2 regions of the Streptomyces sp. CG4 genome follow, and region 1 is predicted to be linked to the other one. Evidence: riboswitches for the same ligand, from Rfam matches in the RefSeq annotation. Region 1 holds a riboswitch; the other holds the start of a gene.

Region 1 (7,112 bases):
ACAGCTCGACTACTGGGCCCGTACCGGCCTCGTCGAGCCGAGCGTACGGCCCGCGTACGGGTCGGGCACGCAGCGTCTGTACAGCTTCCGGGACGTCGTCGTCCTGAAGATCGTCAAGCGGTTCCTGGACACGGGCGTGTCGCTCCAGAACATCCGCTCGGCCGTGCAGCACCTTCGGGAACGCGGTTTCCGTGACCTGGAGCGGATGACGCTGATGAGCGATGGTGCGACGGTCTATGAGTGCACCTCGCCGGACGAGGTGCACGCCCTGCTCCAGGGCGGTCAGGGCATCTTCGGGATCGCCGTCGGCGTGGTGTGGCGGGACGTGGAAAGCGCGCTCTCCCAGCTGCACGGCGAGCGCATCGACACCGGTGAGACCCTCGTCGGGCACAATCCCGCGGACGAGCTGGCGCGGCGCCGCAACCGGGCGGTCTGACGCCGGGGTACGGCCGTCCGACAGCCGTACTGCGGTCCGTACCGTGGTCCGACATCGCTACGGCCGTGTGACACGGAGGCCGGCACGGTCGGGGCATTGTCAGTGCCGTGGTGCAGCATCGGAGATGTGAGAAACGCGCCCACGATCCTGCATCTCGACATGGATGCCTTCTACGCCTCGGTGGAGCAGGCATCCAAGCCGAGCCTGCGCGGGAAGGCGGTCGTGGTGGGCGGCCTCGGACCGCGCGGGGTGGTGGCCACCGCGTCGTACGAGGCACGGACCTTCGGGGTCCACTCGGCGATGCCCATGGCCCAGGCGCGCCGGCTGGCACCGAATGCTGCGTATCTGGTGCCGCGCTTCACCCTGTACCGGGCGATCAGCGAGCAGGTGATGGCGATGCTGCGGGAGCTGTCGCCGCTGGTGGAGCCGCTCAGCCTGGACGAGGCCTTCGTGGACCTGGAGGTCGGCGGGACGGCCTGGGACGAGGAGTCGGCGCGACTGGCCGGGATCAAGCTGCGCGCGGACATCCGGGCGGTCACCGGGCTCACCGGCTCGGTGGGGCTCGCCGCCTCCAAGATGCTCGCCAAGATCGCCTCCGAGCAGGCCAAGCCGGACGGTCTGCGAATCATCGAGCCGGGCTCCGAGCGGGCGCTGCTGGGGCCGATGCCGGTGCGGACCCTGCCCGGGGTCGGGCCGGCCACCGGGGACCATCTGCGCAGAGCCGGGATCACCACGGTCGAGGAGCTGGCCGAGGCGGGCGAGGACGAGCTGGTACGGCTGCTCGGCAAGGCGCACGGGCACGGGCTGTACGCCATGGCGCTGGCCCACGACGAGCGGCCCGTGGTGGCCGAGCGCGAGGCGAAGTCGGTGTCGGTCGAGGACACCTATGACGTGGACATCCATGACCGGCTGCGGATCGGGCTGGAGGTGCAGCGCCTCGCCGACCGGTGTGTGGGGCGGTTGCGCGGGGCGGGGCTGTCGGGGCGGACGATCGTGCTGAAGGTGCGTCGGTACGACTTCTCGACCCTGACCCGGTCCGAGACGCTCAGAGGGCCCACGGACGATCCGGCGGTGGTACGGGAGGCGGCCGCACGGCTGCTGGATTCCGTGGACACCACGGGTGGGGTACGGCTGCTGGGTGTGGGGGTCTCCGGGCTCGCGGACTACACGCAGGAGGATCTGTTCGCGCAGGCGGTGCCGTTGCCTCCGGCGGAGGAGCCGGAGAAGGGCGCCGTTGAGGCCGTCGAGGAGCGGGCGGAGCCGGTCGAGCGGCACTGGCGGGCCGGGCAGGATGTGCGGCATACCGAGTACGGGCATGGGTGGGTGCAGGGGAGTGGGCTGGGGCGGGTGACGGTGCGGTTCGAGACTCCGCAGTCCCCTCCGGGGCGGGTGCGGACGTTTTTTGTGGGTGATCCTGCGCTGGAGTCGGCTGATCCGTTGCCGTTGGTGGCGGACCTTGCCCACCCGCCCACCCGTCTCGGTCAGTCCAACAGCGACCGACACGGGGCTCCGCCCCGGACCCCGGGAGAGGGCGGGGGTGGGAGTGGGGGCGGAGGTGAGCGGGGGGACCGTGAGAACCAGGAGCAGACCTCGGACGAGGTGCCGGCCCCGCTCGAAGCACAGGCCTCGGTCGAGCCTCGGGTCCTGGCACATGCTCGGGCCTCGGGCAAAGCCAGGGCCCCGGTCGCGGCCCAGTCCCCGGTCGATGTGCCGGCCTCAGCGGAAGCTGGGGCGTCGGTCGAAGTGCGAGCCGCGGAGGGAGCTCGGGCCCCGGTCGAAGTGCATGCCTCAGCAGAAGCTGGGGTCTTGGACGAAGTGCAGGCCTCGGACGAAGCTTGAGCCCCCGGCCGAGGCTCGGGTGTCGGATGAAATGCGGGCTTTGGACGGAGCTGGGGCCCTGGTCGCGGCTCGGGCGTCGGGCGAAGTGCTGGCCTCAGCGGAAGCCCGAGCCCCGGACGAAGCCCGAGCCCCGGACGAAGCTCAAGCCCCGGGCCAAAAGCCCGCACCAAGCTCACGTCTCCTCCGAGCCTGCCAATTTGCCGAAGTCGTGGTCTTGGAGGGAAGGGGGTGGCGCCGCATCCAGGCCGTAGTGGTGGTAGAGCTGGAGTTCCTGTTCGGGGGAGAGGTGGCGGCCCACGCCGAAGTCGGGGGCGTCCTTGATCAGGGCGCGGTCGAAGGGGACGTGGAGGGTGCCGTCCTTGAGCAGTTCGCTCGGCTCCAGGGGGACGAACGCGTCCCGGCTGAACAGGCCGGTGCGTATGGCCGCCCACTCGGGTACGCCGGTCGCGTCGTCGAGATAGATCTCGTCGATGGTGCCGATCTTGGTGCCAGTGCGGTCGAACGCCTTGCGGCCGATCAGGTTGCGAGGATCGATGTCGGTCTGCACGGTCCTTCTCCCTCCACTGGTTCGCAACTCATTCGTAAGCACTACAAAAGAGCACATTCAAGGAGGCGGCCACTCGAGGGCTCGGGCGTTGACCCCGCTGGTAGGCTGACAGCGGCTGCTGACCCCGTGCGGGAGAGTCCTCCGACCACCTCGGAGGCGCCGAAGGAGCAACTCCTCCCCGGAATCTCTCAGGCTCACGTACCGCACGGACGAGGTCACTCTGGAAAGCAGGGCGGGTGTCGACGGCTCCCGCCCTCACCGACGGTGAAAGCCGGGACCCTTTCGGGTGCCCGGTGAAGCTCTCAGGTTGAGATGACAGAGGGGGAGGCCGTCGGGGTACCCGCGCCGTGGTGCCCCTCGAAGGTCGCGTCAGACCAGGAGGCCTCCGCAATGACCGCCCATCGCATTCCGCTCTCGGAGCTCGAAGCGGGCATCCCCTTCGAGCAGCGTCACATCGGGCCCGACCAGGAGGCGCGGGCCAAGATGCTCGCGCAGGTCGGTTACGGCTCGCTGGACGAGCTGACCGCCGCGGCGGTCCCGGATGTGATCAAGAACGCCGACGCCCTCGACCTGCCGGGCGCCCGTACCGAGGCCGAGGTGCTCGCCGAGTTGCGCTCGCTCGCCGAGCGCAACCAGGTCCTCGGCTCGATGATAGGGCTCGGGTACTACGGGACGTTCACGCCGCCCGTCATCCTGCGCAACGTCATGGAGAACCCGGCCTGGTACACGGCCTACACGCCGTACCAGCCGGAGATCTCCCAGGGGCGGCTCGAGGCCCTGCTGAACTTCCAGACCGTGGTCGCCGACCTCACCGGTCTGCCCACCTCCGGCGCCTCCCTGCTCGACGAGGGAACGGCCGCCGCCGAGGCGATGGCGCTGTCCCGGCGCATGGGCAAGAACAAGAAGGGCCTCTTCCTGGTCGACGCGGACGCCTTGCCGCAGACCGTCGCCGTGATCCAGACCCGCGCCGAGCCGACCGGTGTCGAGGTCGTCGTCGCCGACCTCAGCGAGGGCATCCCGGCCGACATCGCCGCGCGCGAGATCAACGGCGTGCTGATCCAGTACCCGGGCGCCTCCGGTGCCGTACGGGACATCAAGCCGGTCATCGACCAGGCGCATGAGCTGGGCGCCCTGGTCACCGTCGCCGCCGACCTGCTCGCGCTGACCCTGCTGACCTCGCCGGGCGAGCTGGGCGCGGACATCGCCGTCGGCACCACCCAGCGCTTCGGTGTGCCGATGGGCTTCGGCGGTCCGCACGCCGGCTACATGGCCGTACAGGAGAAGTTCGCGCGCAGCCTGCCGGGCCGGCTCGTGGGCGTCTCCGTCGACGCCGACGGGCACAAGGCCTACCGGCTCGCACTGCAGACCCGTGAGCAGCACATCCGCCGGGAGAAGGCGACCAGCAACATCTGCACCGCGCAGGTGCTGCTCGCCGTGATGGCCGGAATGTACGCCGTCTACCACGGGGCGGAGGGGCTCAAGACCATCGCCCGGCGGACCCATCGGTACGCCACCATCCTCGCCGAGGGGCTCAAGGCCGGCGGCGTCGAGATCGTCCACGGCTCCTTCTTCGACACCGTTACCGCGCGCGTCCCCGGAAAGGCCGCCGAGGTGGTCGCCGCCGCACGGCAGAACGGGGTCAACCTCCACCTGGTCGACGCCGACCACGTCTCCCTGGCCTGCGACGAGACCACCACGCGGGCCCAGCTGGCCACCGTCTGGTCCGCCTTCGGCGTCAAAGGCGACATCGGGGCGCTGGACGCGAGTGCCGAGGACACCCTCCCCGAGGCGCTGCTGCGCACCGACGTCTACCTCACCCACCCGGTCTTCCAGCAGCACCGCTCCGAGACCGCGATGCTGCGCTACCTGCGCAAGCTGGCCGACCGCGACTACGCGCTCGACCGCGGCATGATCCCGCTGGGCTCCTGCACGATGAAGCTCAACGCGACCACGGAGATGGAGCCGGTCACCTGGCCCGAGTTCGGCCAGCTGCACCCCTTCGCCCCGGCCGAGCAGGCGCAGGGCTACCTCACGCTCATCCGTGAGCTGGAGGAACGTCTCGCCGAGGTCACCGGCTACGACAAGGTCTCCCTGCAGCCGAACGCCGGCTCCCAGGGCGAGCTGGCCGGTCTGCTGGCCGTACGCGGCTACCACCGGGCGAACGGCGACGAGCAGCGCACCGTGTGCCTCATCCCGTCCTCCGCGCACGGCACCAACGCGGCCAGCGCCGTGATGGCCGGCATGAAGGTCGTCGTCGTCAAGACCGCCGAGGACGGCGAGATCGACGTCGAGGACCTCCGTGCCAAGATCGAGCAGTACCGCGACGAGCTGGCGGTGCTGATGATCACCTACCCGTCGACGCACGGCGTCTTCGAGGAGCACGTCGCCGACATCTGCGCCCAGGTCCACGAGGCGGGCGGCCAGGTGTACGTCGACGGCGCCAACCTCAACGCCCTGGTCGGTCTCGCCAAGCCGGGTCACTTCGGCGGTGACGTCTCGCACCTGAACCTGCACAAGACGTTCTGCATTCCGCACGGCGGCGGCGGTCCGGGCGTCGGCCCGGTCGGCGTGCGCGCGCACCTGGCGCCGTACCTGCCGAACCACCCGATGCAGCCCGCCGCGGGCCCGGAGACCGGCGTCGGACCGATCTCGGCCGCGCCTTGGGGCTCCGCGGGCATTCTGCCGATCTCCTGGGCGTACGTCCGGCTGATGGGCGGTGAGGGCCTCAAGCGCGCCACGCAGGTGGCCGTGCTCTCGGCGAACTACATCGCCAAGCGCCTGGAGCCGCACTACCCGGTGCTCTACACCGGTCCCGGCAACCTGGTCGCGCACGAGTGCATCATCGACCTGCGCCCGCTGACCAAGGCGACCGGCGTGAGCGTGGACGACGTGGCCAAGCGCCTGATCGACTACGGCTTCCACGCGCCGACCATGTCCTTCCCGGTGGCCGGCACGCTGATGATCGAGCCGACCGAGTCGGAGGACATCACCGAGCTGGACCGTTTCTGCGATGCGATGATCGCCATTCGCACGGAGATCGAGAAGGTCGGCTCCGGCGCCTGGCCGGCGGAGGACAACCCGCTGCGGAACGCCCCGCACACCGCGGCCGCGCTCGGCGGCGAGTGGGCGCACGCCTACAGCCGCGAGGAGGCCGTCTTCCCGGCCGGTGTCTCGGTCGCCGACAAGTACTGGCCGCCGGTGCGCCGTATCGACCAGGCCTTCGGCGACCGCAACCTGGTGTGCTCCTGCCCGCCGATGGACGCATACGAAGACTGAGCGAACTGAGCGAACTGAGCGAGCGGTGACCTTCAGGGCCCCGTCCGGTTTCCGGACGCTGACTCTGTCGGGGTTCTTGGCGGTCTGCTCAGTCTCTGGCGGACCGCCAAGACCTCGGCCGGGGGATCCCGTGCTGGTCCAGGTAGTTCTGGAAGGCGGTCGGCGGCCGTGACGGGGGTGTTTCTCCGGTCGGCGGCCGTCGGCTGAGGCGCTCGATGTTTGCGGCGATGGCTGTGAACACGTGCTGTAAGTGGGCTTTGTGCTGTCCCCGGTAGCGGCAGCGGCGCATGCCGTGTCCGTGGGCGAGTTCGTTGATGGTGCCTTCCACTCCGGAGCGGACCGCGTAGCGGGCCTGCCATTCGGGTGTCTGCTGCTCGGCGCGGACGCGGAGTTGCAGGTCACGGAGTTCTCGCGGGGGAAAGCCCACGCTCCGGGCGTTGTCGGTGGTGGTCGTGCAGCGGGTGCGGACCGGGCAGGGACGGCACTGGCTCTTGGTGAACCGTGCCACGATCAGAGGTGCCGCGGTGGGTGAGGAGGTCGGGTAGGGGCCGTGCCATCCCGCGCTGGTCTCGCCCTGCGGGCAGGTGACCTGGCGGCGGTCGAAGTCGATGTGGAAGTCGTCGCGGCCGAAGCCGTTGTTCCTGCGGTTCTGGCGGGTGGTGTTGACCGGCAGTGGTCCGGTGACCCTGACTGTTCGCGGGCTGCCTGTTCCAGATGGACCAGGGAGGTGTAGCCGCCGTCGACCAGATGCTCGGCGGGCAGCAGCCCGCGATGCTTGAGCCGGGTGTGGATGCCGGGCAGAGCCTTCGCGTCGTACCCGGTGGCGTCGGTGGTGGCCACATCTGTGATCACGTTGACGCCGTCGGGATCACAGGTTTCGGTGAGGTGTGCGACGAACCCCTTCCAGCGGGTGATGTGTCCGCGGCGCGCGTAGCGGGCCGTCGGGTCGTAGGGCGAGACGACTGCGACGGCAGAGGGCGGCAGCCCGCCGTCCTCGGCGGTGCGCCAGCGCAG
Region 2 (7,112 bases), 4.8 Mb from region 1:
GTACGACGCTGGCGCTCCTTGAAGCCCTCCGAGGCCGCGACCTTGAAGGACACCGCCTTCGCCGCGATCACGTGCTCCAGGGGGCCGCCCTGGAAGCCCGGGAAGACCGCCGAGTTCAGCTTCTTCGCGAAGTCCTTGTTGCGGGCGAGGATGATGCCGCCGCGCGGGCCGCCGAGCGTCTTGTGGGTCGTGGAGGTGACCACGTCCGCGAACGGCACCGGGTTGGCGTGCAGGCCGGCCGCGACCAGGCCCGCGAAGTGCGCCATGTCGACCCACAGGTACGCCTCGACCTCGTCGGCGATCCGGCGGAACTCGGCGAAGTCCAGCTCACGGGGGTACGCCGACCAGCCCGCGATGATCACCTTCGGACGGTGCTCCTTGGCGAGCCGCTCCAGCTCGGCCATGTCGACCAGGCCGGTCTCGGCGTCCACGTGGTAGGCGACCACGTTGAACTGCTTGCCGGAGAAGTTCAGCCGCATCCCGTGGGTCAGGTGGCCGCCGTGCGCGAGGTCCAGGCCGAGGATGGTGTCCCCGGGCTGGGCCAGCGCGAACAGGGCCGCCTGGTTGGCGGAGGCCCCGGAGTGCGGCTGGACGTTGGCGTACTCGGCGCCGAACAGCTCCTTGACCCGGTCGATGGCGATCTGCTCGGCGACGTCGACGTGCTCGCAGCCGCCGTAGTAGCGGCGGCCCGGGTAGCCCTCGGCGTACTTGTTGGTGAGGACCGAGCCCTGGGCCTCCATGACCGCGACGGGCGCGAAGTTCTCGGAGGCGATCATCTCCAGCGTGGACTGCTGGCGATGCAGCTCGGCGTCGACCGCGGCGGCGATCTCCGGGTCCAGCTCGTGCAGGGACGTGTTCAGGACAGTCATACGGCTACGACTCCTCAGCCGGCGGAAAAGGCGGTGTACTCGTCGGCGGAGAGCAGCTCGGCCGGCTCCTCCGCGACGCGTACCTTGAACAGCCAGCCGCCCTCGAAGGGGGCGGAGTTCACCAGCGACGGGTCGTTGACGACGTCCTCGTTGACCTCGGTGACCTCACCGGTGACCGGCGAGTACAGGTCGGAGACCGACTTGGTCGATTCCAGTTCGCCGCAGGTCTCGCCCGCGGTCACGGTGGAGCCGGCCTCGGGGAGCTGGACGAAGACGACATCGCCGAGCGCGTTGGCCGCGTGCTCCGTGATGCCGACCGTCGACACGCCGTCCGCGGCGGCCGACAGCCACTCGTGCTCCTTGCTGTAGCGCAGCTGCTGGGGGTTGCTCATGGCCTGAATTCTCCTGTACGCGCGTGTGTGCTGATGAAGGGGGACCGCTGGAAACGCACGCGAGCAGCGGTGATGTGCCCGACGTCACGTCCTGGGGTACGGCTCGGGGCTACGACGGTGTCACTTCTGGCGCTTGTAGAACGGCAGCGCCACGACCTCGTAGGGCTCGTGGCTGCCCCGGATGTCCACGCCGACGCCCGCGGTGCCCGGCGCCGCGTGCGCCGCGTCGACGTAGGCCATGGCGATCGGCTTGCCCAGGGTGGGGGAGGGGGCGCCGGAGGTGACCTCGCCGATCACCGCGCCGCCCGCGACGACGGCGTAGCCGGCGCGCGGGACCCGGCGGCCCTCGGCGATCAGCCCGACGAGCACCCGCGGCGGGTTCTGCCGAGCCTTGGCGGCGGCCTCGGTGAGCGCCTCGCGGCCCACGAAGTCGCCCTCCTTCTCGAACTTCACCACCCGGCCGAGCCCGGCGTCGAAGGGGGTGAGCGAGGTGGTCAGCTCGTGCCCGTACAGCGGCATGCCCGCCTCCAGGCGCAGGGTGTCCCGGCAGGACAGGCCGCACGGGACCAGGCCGACGCCCTCGCCGGCCTCGGTCAGCGCCCGCCACAGCTCCACGGCGTGCTCGGGCTTCACGAACAGCTCGAAGCCGTCCTCGCCGGTGTAGCCGGTGCGGGCGATCAGCGCAGGGACGCCGGCGACCGTGCCGGGCAGACCGGCGTAGTACTTCAGGCCGTCGAGGTCGGCGTCGGTGAGGGCCTTCAGGATGCCGGGCGACTCCGGGCCCTGGACGGCGAGCAGCGCGTACGCGTCCCGGTCGTCGCGCACCTCGGCGTCGAAGCCGGCGGAACGCTCGACGAGGGCGTCCAGCACCACCTGGGCGTTGGAGGCGTTGGCCACGATCATGTACTCGGTCTCGGCGAGGCGGTAGACGATCAGGTCGTCCAGGATGCCGCCGTCGGCCTGGCAGATCATGGTGTAGCGGGCGCGGCCGACGCCGACGGAGGCGATGTTGCCGACCAGGGCGAAGTTCAGAAGGGCGGCGGCCTCGGCGCCGGTGACGGTGATCTCGCCCATGTGGGAGAGGTCGAACAGACCCGCCTTCGTCCGCACCGCGACATGCTCGTCGCGCTCGGAGCCGTAGCGCAGGGGCATGTCCCAGCCGGCGAAGTCGGTCATCGTCGCACCGAGCGAGCGATGCACGGCATCGAGCGCGGTGTGTCGGAGTTCAGTGCTGCTCATCGGACGGTCGTCTCCCAGGACAAACAGGACGGGCGAGGAACGTTCCTCCCCATCTGTCATCGGAACCTGAGAGGTTCGCCAGGACCGCCACGGGGACGATCACGGCTTGCACCTTGGGTGGAGCCACTGACACAGCGGCCCGCTTTTCAGATGTGCCTCGCCCGCGCGGTAACGGGGCCTGAGAGATTCAAGGGAGGGACTTGCTCCTTCGGCGCCCCAGCGAAGGCTGCTGGGGACTCTCCCGCGCGGATTCAAGCGGCCGGTATGCAGTTGGCGGCCACATCATTGCACGCCGTACCCCCGCCAGCCAGAGCCTGGCTTTTGTAACCGACCTGTGGCAGTACGCACACGGAACCGCCGACAGTCGTACATTACCTTCCCTTTACATTAACCGGGCATGGGGATTACCGAGCCGACAGGGGAGGACGATCACGGTGAACAGCACCCCGGCGTACGCCAGCGCCGCCACCACCGGCATCGCGGTGCCCAAGCAGCCCACCGCCCCGGCGCGCGAACGCTGCGCCGGGCGCCCGGCCCCGGTCGTCCGCGACCTGCGCGACCGGGCCGGCCGCAGCCCGCGCGCCCTGCTCTTCGGCCCGCGGGACCTGGTGGTGATCACCGGCCTGCCCGGTGGCGGCAAGTCCACCCTGATGCGGCGCGCGGTCCCCGGCCGCCGCATCGACTCCCAGGACACCCGCGACCGCTTCGCGGCCCGCCTGCCCCTCTTCTTCCCCTACGCGGTCTACCGCCCCCTGGTCCGCCTCGCGCACTACGCCGCCCTGCGCGGCGCCCTGCGCGGCGGGGAGGGCGTGGTCGTCCACGACTGCGGCACCCAGCCCTGGGTGCGCGCCTGGCTCGCCCGCGCGGCCCGCCGCCGCGGCGGCACCCTGCACCTGCTGCTGCTCGACGTCACCCCCGTGACCGCCCGCGAGGGCCAGCGCGAGCGCGGCCGGGGCGTCTCCCGCTACGCCTTCGGCCGCCACCGCCGTACGACCGCCCGGCTGCTCCGCGCGGTCGGCCGGGGCGAGCTGCCCGCGGGCTGCGGCTCGGCGGTACTGCTGGACCGGCCGGCGGCGGACACCCTGCAGCGGATCGCGTTCACGGGCTGAGCCCCGAAGGCCGTGCCCACGAGGCGCGGTCCTGATGCGCGCGATGCGGTCTTGTCACAGCCACCCGCTAGCCTTCATGGTCACAGCAGTGGTTCCCAGCAGGCGGTAGGCAGATGGACTTCCCGGCGGACATTCCCGCGGACTTCCCGGCACAGGCGCACTCCCAGCCGCACAGCGGCTGGCCCGGCAACGAGCTGGAGGAGGTGCTCTCGGCCTCCCTCGGCATACCCACGGCGGCGGGCCGGATCATCGAGGTCCTGGGCCGAAGCCTGCTCTGGGTCCCGCTGCCCAGCGGCGGCGGCCCGGGCAGCGGCCCGCTCGACCTGCCCACGCTCGACATCGACGGCCAGGTGTACGTCCCGGTGTTCAGCTCCGAGGAACAGCTGCGCCGGGCGGTCGGCTCCCACATGTCGTACACCATCGCCCCCGCCGTGGAGTTCGCCCGCGGTCTGCCCGCGCAGGTCGGCATCGCGGTGAACCCCGACGCGATGGTCGGCATCCCGCTGCGGCCCGAGGCGGTGGCCGAGCTGTGCCGGTCCGGCCGCACCCCGCTCGACGGCCCCGCCTCCGGCGGCCGGGTCCGCCTCTTCGAGCCCGACTGGCAGGACGACCCGGTCGACTTCCTCTCCGCCGCGTCCGCCGAGTTCGCCGAGACCGGCGTGGTTCTCACCGCCCGCCGCTGCCTGGCCGCCATCGAGACGGACGACCCGGTCATGTTCATCGGCGTCGAACTCTCCCGGTGGGAGGGCGACCTCCGTGACCTCCCCCTGCAGGCCCTGGGCAGAGCCCTCGGGAAAGTCCCGGTCACGTGGCCGGTCAACCTGGTCCTCCTGGACGTGACCGACGACCCGGTGGCCACCTGGCTCAAGTCGACCGTCCGCCCCTTCTATCAATACGGCCACTGAAGTACCTGAAGGGGCGCGGGGAACTGCGCGAGTACCCCCCACGACCCCGCACCCGCGCACGCACACGAGGCCCCGGGCTACTAGGCGCATAAGCTGTCTCCCAACGCAGGGCACTGACAAGAAGGGCACGAGGTGAGCGCGACCCACAGCGGCAGCGTGACGCACATGCTGCGCCAGGTCACCCCCGGCCGCTACGACGCCTACGAGGCCCTGCTGCGCGCCCTCGCCACCCCCTCCTCCGGTCAGATCTGGATGCTCCTGTGGCACGGCCAGGCCGGCTCCCCGGACGCCCAGTACGGAAACATGGAAGTCGACGGCTTCCACTACGCCCCCTGCGTCACCTCCGCCCAGGAACTCTCGGCCAGCGGCTGGAACCGGTCGTACGAGGTCGTCGACGCGCTCGACGTGGCCCGCACCCTCTACCCCGACCACTACGGCCTCTGGCTCAACCCGCACGCCCCGGGCGGCGGCGTCGGCATCCCCTGGCTGGACCTGCGCCGCATCGCCACCGGCCTGGACCGCCAGCCCGCCGGACCCCTCCGGCTGACCGAACCCGGCATCGAGATCCCGCAGTTCTACGCCCTGCTCGCGCAGAACGCCCACCGCACCCCGGCCCTGCGCGCCCTGCGCCGCGCCTGGGTGCAGCCCGCCCTCGGCGCGCCGTATCTCGCGATCGGCCTGGATGTGTACGACACCTCGCCGGCCGCGGTCGACTCGGTGCGCGCGATGATGCAGCAGTCCGTGGGCGCGGTCCCGGAGGGCCTGCCGGTGTCGACGGTCGCGATGACCGACGACTACGACCCGGTGGTGATTTGGATGCGGGCCAACGCCCGCCCGTTCTACGACCGCGAGGCCCACGCGGCCGCGCCCCAGCCCCAGCTCCAGGCGTCCCCGCAGCAGGCCCCGGCCGCCGGATACGGCTATCCGCCGGTACACGGCAGCTACTGACCGTGGCCGCCGGCCGCATTCACTGACCTGGGCCTGCGGGCCGTAGCGCACCGTTTTGCCGCGACTTGTCCGGGACTCCACCGCGGCTTTTTCGCCCCCGTCTGTCCCTGTCTGTCCCGTCCGTTCGCCGTGACTTCCTGTCCGCATAACAGGAAACGCCAGCTTGCATCACGGTTGCGCATCCATTCCTTGTCAAGGCTGGCGGCTGATCGCGCCAGCGTTGAAGACTCCCCCTTCAAGGGGTTCGCCCCTGTGTACGACGGACTGTTTGATGCCGCTACCAGCGGCAAGTGCGGGCCGGCTACCGCCGGTTGAGAGGGGTCCCAGCCTGATGACGGCACCATTGCACGAGCCGGCCGCGGAAGCCGCCCCGGGCGCGGCGGAAGAAGCCGCGGTCGCGGCCTCCGGCGCGAAGGCCGTCCAGGGCCGGTCCCTGGGCCGGATCGCCTGGGAGCGGCTCAAGCGGGACAAACTCGCCCTGACGGGCGGTGTAGTCGTGCTTCTCCTCATCGTGATCGCGCTGCTCGCGCCGGTGATCACGAACCTCGTCGGCCAGGACCCGGATGTCTACCACCAGGACCTGATCGACCCGCTGTTCAGCACCCCCAAGGGCTCCATGGGCGGCATGAGCGGCGACCACCTGCTCGGTGTGGAGCCGGTCAACGGCCGCGACATCTTCGCCCGCATCCTGTACGGCGCCCGGATCTCGCTGCTCGTCGGCTTCCTGTCCGCCGTGGTCGCCGTCGTCCTCGGCACCGTCCTCGGCATCCTGGCGGGCTTCTTCGGCGGCTGGGTGGACTCGCTCATCAGCCGCGTCATGGACGGCCTGCTCGCCTTCCCGCAGCTGCTGTTCATCATCGCGCTGGTCTCCGTCATGCCCAACCAGATGCTGGGACTCACCGGCACGGGCGTGCGGGTGTTCGTGATGATCCTGGTCATCGGCTTCTTCGGCTGGCCGTACATCGGCCGTGTCGTGCGCGGCCAGACGCTGTCGCTGCGTGAGCGCGAGTACGTCGAGGCGGCCCGCTCGCTCGGCGCCGGACAGCTCTACATCCTCTTCAAGGAACTGCTGCCCAACCTCGTCGCGCCCATCATCGTGTACACGACGATGATGATCCCCACGAACATCCTCACCGAAGCGGCGCTCAGCTTCCTGGGTGTGGGCGTCAAGCCGCCCACGTCCTCCTGGGGGCAGATGCTCTCGAGTGCGATCGACTACTACGACTCGGATCCCATGTACATGGTGATCCCTGGCGTGGCGATCTTCATCACGGTTCTTGCCTTCAACCTCTTCGGCGACGGCGTGCGGGACGCGCTCGACCCGAAGGGCTCCCGCTGAAGTGCCGTACCCCAAGCGTCCCGTGAGTTCTTCCACGGGGTCTCTCATCAAATTCGGAGGATCCGAGATCGTGACTACCCAACGCACCTCAGGGCGGCGCAAGCAGGCCCTTGCCGCTGCCGCAGTGGTCGCCGGGCTGCTGACCACGGCGGCGTGCGGCGGAGGCAATGGCGGCTCGAAGGACGGAGCAGCCGGCTTCGACGCGGCGAACAACAAGGTGGCCCAGGCCGACCAGGCCAAGAAGGGCGGCACCCTGAAGTTCGTGAGCACGCAGGACGCCGACTCGTGGGACACCACGCGCGGCTACTACG

The links. Region 1 has a riboswitch for glycine ahead of gcvP (aminomethyl-transferring glycine dehydrogenase). Riboswitches for the same ligand answer to the same signal wherever they lie in the genome.
Region 2: another riboswitch for glycine. It lies ahead of gcvT (glycine cleavage system aminomethyltransferase GcvT); the one in region 1 lies ahead of gcvP (aminomethyl-transferring glycine dehydrogenase).

The regions. Positions count from the first base shown of each region.
Region 1 covers NZ_CP163525.1:7,898,662-7,905,773, forward strand. The annotation lists gene AB5L52_RS36110 (MerR family transcriptional regulator) at 1-436, shown strand, start outside; gene AB5L52_RS36115 (DNA polymerase IV) at 563-2,275, shown strand; gene AB5L52_RS36120 (PRC-barrel domain-containing protein) at 2,448-2,822, opposite strand; glycine riboswitch at 2,942-3,036, shown strand; gene gcvP (aminomethyl-transferring glycine dehydrogenase) at 3,213-6,098, shown strand; gene AB5L52_RS36130 (transposase) at 6,187-6,708, opposite strand; gene AB5L52_RS36135 (transposase) at 6,609-7,112, opposite strand, start outside.
Region 2 covers NZ_CP163525.1:3,066,879-3,073,990, reverse strand. The annotation lists gene glyA (serine hydroxymethyltransferase) at 1-869, opposite strand, end outside; gene gcvH (glycine cleavage system protein GcvH) at 884-1,261, opposite strand; gene gcvT (glycine cleavage system aminomethyltransferase GcvT) at 1,382-2,500, opposite strand; glycine riboswitch at 2,657-2,754, opposite strand; gene AB5L52_RS13815 (AAA family ATPase) at 2,935-3,609, shown strand; gene AB5L52_RS13810 (enhanced serine sensitivity protein SseB) at 3,723-4,514, shown strand; gene AB5L52_RS13805 (enhanced serine sensitivity protein SseB C-terminal domain-containing protein) at 4,647-5,462, shown strand; gene AB5L52_RS13800 (ABC transporter permease) at 5,794-6,801, shown strand; gene AB5L52_RS13795 (ABC transporter substrate-binding protein) at 6,872-7,112, shown strand, end outside.